DNA from 3 places in the Streptomyces sp. PSU-S4-23 genome. Region 1 is predicted to be linked to each of the others. Evidence: riboswitches for the same ligand, from Rfam matches in the RefSeq annotation. Region 1 holds a riboswitch; each other region holds the start of a gene.

Evidence for each region. A riboswitch is a leader RNA that binds a small molecule or an ion and turns the genes downstream of it on or off. The one in region 1 is predicted to bind cyclic di-AMP.
Region 2: another riboswitch for cyclic di-AMP. It lies ahead of ACZ79I_RS04995 (C40 family peptidase); the one in region 1 lies ahead of ACZ79I_RS29935 (M23 family metallopeptidase).
Region 3: another riboswitch for cyclic di-AMP. It lies ahead of ACZ79I_RS23125 (transglycosylase SLT domain-containing protein); the one in region 1 lies ahead of ACZ79I_RS29935 (M23 family metallopeptidase).

Annotation. Positions count from the first base shown of each region.
Region 1 is NZ_JBVMUU010000002.1:6,572,390-6,574,642, reverse strand. Features, by position in the region: gene ACZ79I_RS29940 (GntR family transcriptional regulator) at 1-484, opposite strand, end outside; gene ACZ79I_RS29935 (M23 family metallopeptidase) at 683-1,435, opposite strand; cyclic di-AMP (ydaO/yuaA leader) riboswitch at 1,448-1,594, opposite strand; gene ACZ79I_RS29930 (M16 family metallopeptidase) at 1,872-2,253, opposite strand, start outside.
Region 2 is NZ_JBVMUU010000002.1:921,889-924,141, reverse strand. Features, by position in the region: gene ACZ79I_RS05005 (ATP-binding protein) at 1-101, shown strand, start outside; gene ACZ79I_RS05000 (DUF6328 family protein) at 296-832, opposite strand; gene ACZ79I_RS04995 (C40 family peptidase) at 912-1,385, opposite strand; cyclic di-AMP (ydaO/yuaA leader) riboswitch at 1,389-1,584, opposite strand; gene ACZ79I_RS04990 (hypothetical protein) at 1,988-2,253, opposite strand, start outside.
Region 3 is NZ_JBVMUU010000002.1:5,044,942-5,047,194, forward strand. Features, by position in the region: gene ACZ79I_RS23120 (HAD family hydrolase) at 1-394, shown strand, start outside; gene ACZ79I_RS23125 (transglycosylase SLT domain-containing protein) at 378-878, opposite strand; cyclic di-AMP (ydaO/yuaA leader) riboswitch at 881-1,051, opposite strand; gene ACZ79I_RS23130 (CocE/NonD family hydrolase) at 1,426-2,253, opposite strand, start outside.

The DNA.
Region 1 (2,253 bases):
CCTCCACCGTGTACATCCAGGCGATCTTGTGCCGCAGCTGGGCGAGCGTCGACGTCAGCGCCGGGCTCCCGCATGCCTGTGCGAGCGTCTCGTGGAACCAGCCGCCCAGCGAGCGCAGATCGTCGCTACTGCCCTTCCTGGCCCGCTCCTGCCCCAGCCTGACCAGGCCCCGCAACACCTTCAGATGGGCCTCGGTGCGCCGCTGGGCGGCCCGCGCGGCCCCGAGCGGCTCCAGCAGCATCCGCATCTCCAGGAGGTCGGCGGCCTCCCGCTCGCTGGGTTCCGCCACGCACGCGCCGGCGTGCCTGCGGGTGACGACGAAGCCCTCGGCCTCCAGCGTGCGCAGGGCCTCGCGCACGGGGACGCGCGAGACACCGTAGCGACGTGCGAGGAGTTCCTCGGTGAGCCGGCTGCCCCGCTCGTAGACACCCGCGACGATGTCATCACGGATCGCCGTGCATACCGAGTGTGCCGGAATACGCATGTCCGACCTCCGCCTTAATCCCCGTGAAACGTCGCCGATTGACGCCTGTTCAACCGACTCTATTGCAGCGGGCCGGAATTTCCGACGGCGGGCCGGAATCCATGGATATTTTTTGGACAGCCGCCCTTGGAAACGACGATGACCCCGGCTCGCCGGCCGGGGTCATCGGGCACCCGCGCCCCGTTTCGGGGCGCGCGGTCAGACGTTCACACCGTGCGCCCGGAGGTAGGCGACGGGGTTGATGTCCGAGCCGTACTCCGGGCTCGTACGGGCCTCGAAGTGCAGATGCGGCCCGGTCACGTTGCCGGTGGCCCCGGAGAGGGCTATCTGCCGGCCGGGGGTGACCCGCTGGCCCACGGAGACGCCGATGGACGACAGATGGCCGTACTGCGTGTAGGTGCCGTCGTTCATCCTGATGACGATCTGATTGCCGTACGCACCGCCCCAGCCCGCCTCGACGACGGTACCGGCGCCGACCGCGTGCACGGGCGTGCCCGTGGCGGCGTGGAAGTCGATGCCGGTGTGGGTGCCGGAGGACCACAGGGAGCCGCCGGTGCGGTAACCGGTGGAGACGTACGAGCCGTAGACCGGCGCCACGTACGCGGTCAGGCGCCTGCGCTCGGCCTCACGGGCGGCGCGCTCCTTGGCCGCGCGCTCCTTGGCGGCCGTCTCCGCGGCCCTCCTGCGCGCGGCCTCCTCGGCCTTCTTGTGCTCGGCGGCCTGCTTCTGGGCGGCGGCCTGGGCGCCGATCTTCTCGGCGACCGAGTCGCCGAGCGTGACGGCCTGCATCAGTCCGGTCTGCTCGACCGGGTTGCCGGCCGCGAGGGCGGGGGCGGACAGGGTGCCGATGACACCGGTGGTGGTGAGCGCCGCGACGCCCATGGCGTTCGTGGTCGTGCGCTTCACGCGGCTCGGACGGCGGTGCTTCCCGGTGGCGCAGGTGAACGCCATGAAGTGACTGGTCCTTTCCTTCCCTCTCGCCTACCGGGTTAGCTGACGGGTTCGGAGCAGGAAGGTCTCCTACGGGCAGGGCCCGATTCACCCCAGGGACTGCGGTGGGTCCCCGGCTCCCCTGGCTCGCGCCGTACGGGGACTCGGCGATGACTGTCCGGTGCCGCGGACGCGGCCTACTGCCTGACGGACAGCCGGACAGACGCTAAGCGGGCCCCGATTCCCGCGACAAACCGAGCAGGGGATTTGTAGCGCATCCCACAGGGCAGAAGGGCAGCCTCCATGGCAATGCGGACAAATCCCCGACGGCAGGGCCCCGGTGACCGTGTGGTCACCGGGACCCCTCGGACGCCGCTGCCGTGCGCGCGTGTCCCCTCGGACGCCGCTGCCGTGCGCGGGTGTCCCCTCATGGCTGCACGCGCGCGTGCCCGCCGTGCTACTCGGCCGCCACGACGCTCACTTCACCGATGCCGAGCGCCCTGACCGGCTCCGCGATCTTCGCCGCGTCGCCCACCAGGACGGTCACCAGACGGTCCACCGGGAAGGCGCTCACGACCGCGGCCGTGGCCTCCACCGTGCCCGTGGCGGCGAGCGCCTGATACAGCGCCGCCTGGTAGTCGTCGGGAAGGTGCTGCTCGACCTGGTCGGCGAGCGTGCTCGCGACGGCGGCCGCGGTCTCGAACTTGAGCGGCGCCACCCCCACCAGGTTCTGCACGGCGACATCGCGCTCGGCGTCCGTCAGCCCCTCGGCGGCGAGGGTGCGCAGCACCTTCCACAGGTCGTCGAGCGCCGGGCCGGTGTTGGGCGTGTCGACGGAG
Region 2 (2,253 bases), 5.7 Mb from region 1:
GCGTGCGGCCCACCCTGGAGGGCGGCAAGACGGTCGCGATCGAACTTCCGTGGACCACCCGGGTCCAGTCCGTCGCGGCGGGAGGGCAGCAGGAGCCGTGACGGCCGCGGCGGCCCGGCCCGGGCCCTCAGACACAGGCGGGCCCCGCCACCCGCCCGAAGGCCCCCCGCGGCGGCACGCGGAAGGCGTGGGGCGCGGGCACCGGCCTCGCCGGTGCGGTGGGCGACCGGGACGCCGCGCAGGGTGCCCGGCCCCGGCGGCACCCCCTCCGCACCGGCTGCGGCCCGCCCGGCGGTCACCGGGAGTGTTCCGGCCCGCCCCGGTCCGCTCCCGCTCCGCGATCCCGTGGTGCCGGCAGGACCCCGCGCCCCAGCAGCCAGGGCAGGACGCGCCACAGGCCCACGCAGACGAGGAACGTCCCCGCGCCCGCGGCGATGCCGGCGGCCCGGCCGAGCGACACATCCACCACCAGGAGCACCGAGCCGGTGAGCGCCAGCATCAGTACGCCCATCCCGATCGTTGCGAGACGGGAGGAGACCCGCACGATGACGGGCTTGGCGTTCTGCTGGAAGAGCGAGCGGTGCAGCGCGGCGGGCGCCGTGAACAGGGCCGCGGCCAGCGCGGAGAGGAGCAGCGTCGTGACGTAGATGACGCGCTGGACCGTGTCCAGGGAGGGGAAACGCGGGGTGAAGGCCAGGGTCAGCAGGAACGCGAACAGGATCTGGACCCCGGTCTGGGTGACGCGCAGTTCCTGCAGCAGTTCGGCGAAATTGCGGTCGGCGCGCTCCAGGGGAGTCTCGCGCCGCGCCTGGTGGGGAGCTCGGTCGGCCATGGTGCACGAGTTCCCGTTACGGCCCTGGTCACGCCACGGCGGGGCGACGGCGCAGCGGGCCGTCGCCCCGCCGGCCGCATCAGCTCACCCGTCCGTACCAGACGCTCTTCGTCCAGATCTTCTGGAGCCTGACCACGTCCCCGGTCTTCGGGGAGTGCCAGATCTTTCCCTTCCCGGCGTAGATGCCGACGTGGTAGATGTTCCGGCCCGAGTGGAAGAACACCAGGTCTCCGGCCCTGCGGTGCGAGGACGAGACATGGTGCGTCCTGTTGTACTGCGCCGCGGCCGTGCGGGGCAGTTTCTTGCCCGCCTTCTTGTAGGCGTAGAGCGTGAGCCCGGAGCAGTCGAAGCGGCGTGGTCCGGTGGCACCCCACTTGTACGGGGCACCCTTCTTCGACGCCGCGACCCGGAGGGCCTTCGTGGCCGGTGTCATGGCGGCCGCGTCGGTGGCGACGCCGGGGACAGCGATGCCGCCGCCGACGGCGGCGAGGGTGAGGGCCGAGGCGGTGCCGGCCCGGGTCAGCAGCGACGGGACACGATTGAGCGCAGCCATGCGCAACCCTTCGTCAGCCGCCTGTGAAGGATGACCTGTCGGATTCGGACTGGCGAAGTAGCCCGGCCGCTCGCGCGGCTTCACCCCAAGGACCGTCCGGATCTCTCCGGTGGCCCGCCTTGCCGGGTCCTCCACTCCTGCCGATCCACTCCTGTCGACCGGTCGTCCGGGCGGCGGCAGGATTCGGCGTCCGCCCGGACCGCCCCGCCGCGGTGGCGGGGGCTTGTCGTCAGGAAGGGATCTTCACCTACCAGGGTCCGAAAATCACAATGGAATCGGTGATTTGTGGCGTTACTCACCACTCACTCGTTCGGGTGGACAACCCTCTTTTCGGGGGAAGTTGAGGGCATGAACCAGGCCCCGACCTGCATCGGAGTCCCGCCTTGCGCCCTGTGGGCAGCCGTGTTGTGCGACTCCTGCGGGCCTGGGGCCGGAGCCGTCTCTACTCCGGTCTGGGGTACACCATTTGGCCCGTTTGAGCCGCGCCGGACGGACGGCCGTCCGTCCGGCATGCCTGCGCAGCGGTCTGTCCGGCTCACCCTTCCGGCCCGGGGCGCGAGGCCGTTGTCCGCCGATTCCCCCGGAGGCGCCGGGGGATCGGCTCATTCCGGTCCGGGCGGCAGGGCGACGCGGCCCGTGCGGCGTTCGCCGTCGAGGACGCGCAGGGCGCGGGCGAGGGTCGGGCCGTGCAGTTCGTGCTCCCCGCGCAGGTGCATCTGCGTCAGCGCGTCGCGCAGGGCCGCGGCCTTGCCCACCAGGGCCTGGGCTGCGCGCAGTCCCCGGTAGGTGTCACCCGAGTGTGCCGGGTTGACACGGCCGAGCAGGTCGACGACATCGAGGTAACGGTCGATCAACTCGGCCTCCGCGC
Region 3 (2,253 bases), 1.5 Mb from region 1:
CGACCTGTGGTGCGAGCCCATCAGCAAGGTGCTGCTGCGCCATCCCACCTTGTCGGACGACGAGTTGGCGGTGGCGGCCCGCGGTGCGATCGGGTCCCTGGCGACGGTCACCATGTCGGGGCCCGGAACCGTCGAACTCCAGCCGTGCGGCATCACCAAGGCGACGGGGCTCGCGCTGGCGGCCGAGCATCTGGGCCTGAGCCCGTCGCGGACCATCGCCTTCGGCGACATGCCCAACGACATCCCCATGTTCGACTGGGCCGCGCACGGCGTCGCCATGGCCAACGCCCACCCCGAACTCAAGGCGGTCGCCGACGAGGTCACCCTGTCCAACGAGGACGACGGCATCGCCGTCGTCCTCGAGAGACTGTTCGGGCTCAGTAGGCGCTGTTGACGTTGTCGATCGAGCCGTACCGGTGGGCCGCGTAGTTGCAGGCGGCCGTGATGTTCGCGACCGGGTCGTAGGGGTCGTACGCCGTGCCGGGCACGTGGTACGCGCGGAAGGTCGGGTCGATGACCTGCAGGAGGCCCTTGGACGGAATGCCCTTCGCGGCGTTGGAGTCCCAGAGGTTGATGGCCCGCGGGTTGCCCGCCGACTCGCGCATCACGTTGCGGTAGATCCCGTTGTAGGAACCGGGAATCCCGTTCTTCGCCATGACGGTCAGCGACTGACGTATCCAGCCGTCGAGGCTGCCGCCGCGGTAGGTCGTGGCCGTCGCCGCTCCGGTGGCGGGTGTGGCGGCCGAGGCGCTCGTCGCGCCGACGACGGGAAGGGCGAGCACCGCGGCGGCGGTCGCCGCGACGGCGAGGGTGCGGCGGACGCGGGTGGCCTTGGACCGGTCGTTCCGACGGCGTACGGGCAGGGCGAAAGCGGGCATGTCGTTTTCCTCTCCGGCGCCTGCGAGGTGAGCTGTCGGGTTCGGGCTGGGAGGTGCCCGGCCGTGTCCTCGGTCCCGAGGGCACGGCTTCACCCCAAGCCGTTCCGGCGCGGTGTCCGGCTCGGCGACTTACCTGGGTCCCCCGCTCCTGCCGTCATCGGTGGATGGGCCCTCGAGCGGCGGCAGGATTCGGCGATCCGCTCGGGTCGAGAGGAAGGTATGCGAGGGGAGATGCCCGGAACAAGCGAGAAGTCATGGTCCGGTCGAAATGACCTTGACATTCTGCAATGTCGATGTTGATCCGCTTTGAGCTCAGCGGCCAACGCGCCCTTTGTGGACGGGAAGTTGGCTACATGACTGAAAAGAGTGGTGTCGGGGTGAGGTGACCGATTTCACTGACTTCCTCCCCGTGTTGGGGAATTTGGTAATATGGGAAATCAGATAGCAATTCGGGCAAATCGGTCAGCGATCATCCGTTCGGCGCGATCCGCTCGCGCCATCGGCTCTCCGAGTGGTGAAGCTCACAGGAAATGTGGTCCGAATACCACTAATTCGGGCATTTCACCGGCGTGGTGGAGGGGGTCACCGTGCGGGGAATCCTCGTCTCCCATGTCCGGTGGAACACCACCTCGTCCCCGTCCCTGCAGACCACCTCGTCCGAGACGACGAACTCCGCCGCCGTGCAGGCGATCCCGGAGTGCGTCTCCACCCTGGCGTCCCATCCCGTCTCCGGGCGGTGCATCCGGATCGACCGGTCCGAGCGGGCCCGGGCCGTCAACGCGTCCGCGTCCTCGACGGTGTACGTCTCCCGGGCGTCCTCGGTGACCTCGAGACCGTCGGGGTACACGAGAACACCCTCGCGGCACGGGGCGAGTTCGAGGCGCCACTCGCCCTTCGCCACGTCCCGGACCACCAGCCGGGGCGGGCGCGGCTCGTCGAGCATGGCGGGGGAGCTGATGCCCAGCGGCCGGGCGTGCTCCGGTTCCCCGAACACGATGGGCGGCCCGGACTGCGCCGTGTGCAGGGGAAGTTCGAGCCGGCTGCCCGCCGGGTCCAGGACGAGGCCCGCCTCCGAACCCGGTTGCGGCCACAGCCACGGCCAGTACACGGAGGACACGGCGAGGCGGATGCGATGGCCGGGCGGGAAGACGTGCCCGACACCGCCCAGCTCGACCGTCACGTCCTCCGTGGCACCCGGGGTCCAGGGAACCGTCCGGTCGCGGCCGTGGCGTGCGGACAGGTCCAGGACGCCACGGGTGACGAGGGTCGACGCCCCGTCGGGTGCCACGTCGCACAGCCGGGCGGCCACCTGGCCGCACGGCACCGGACAGGTCAGCCGCAACCGCACCCGGGGCCGCCCCAGCACCCGGGTCTC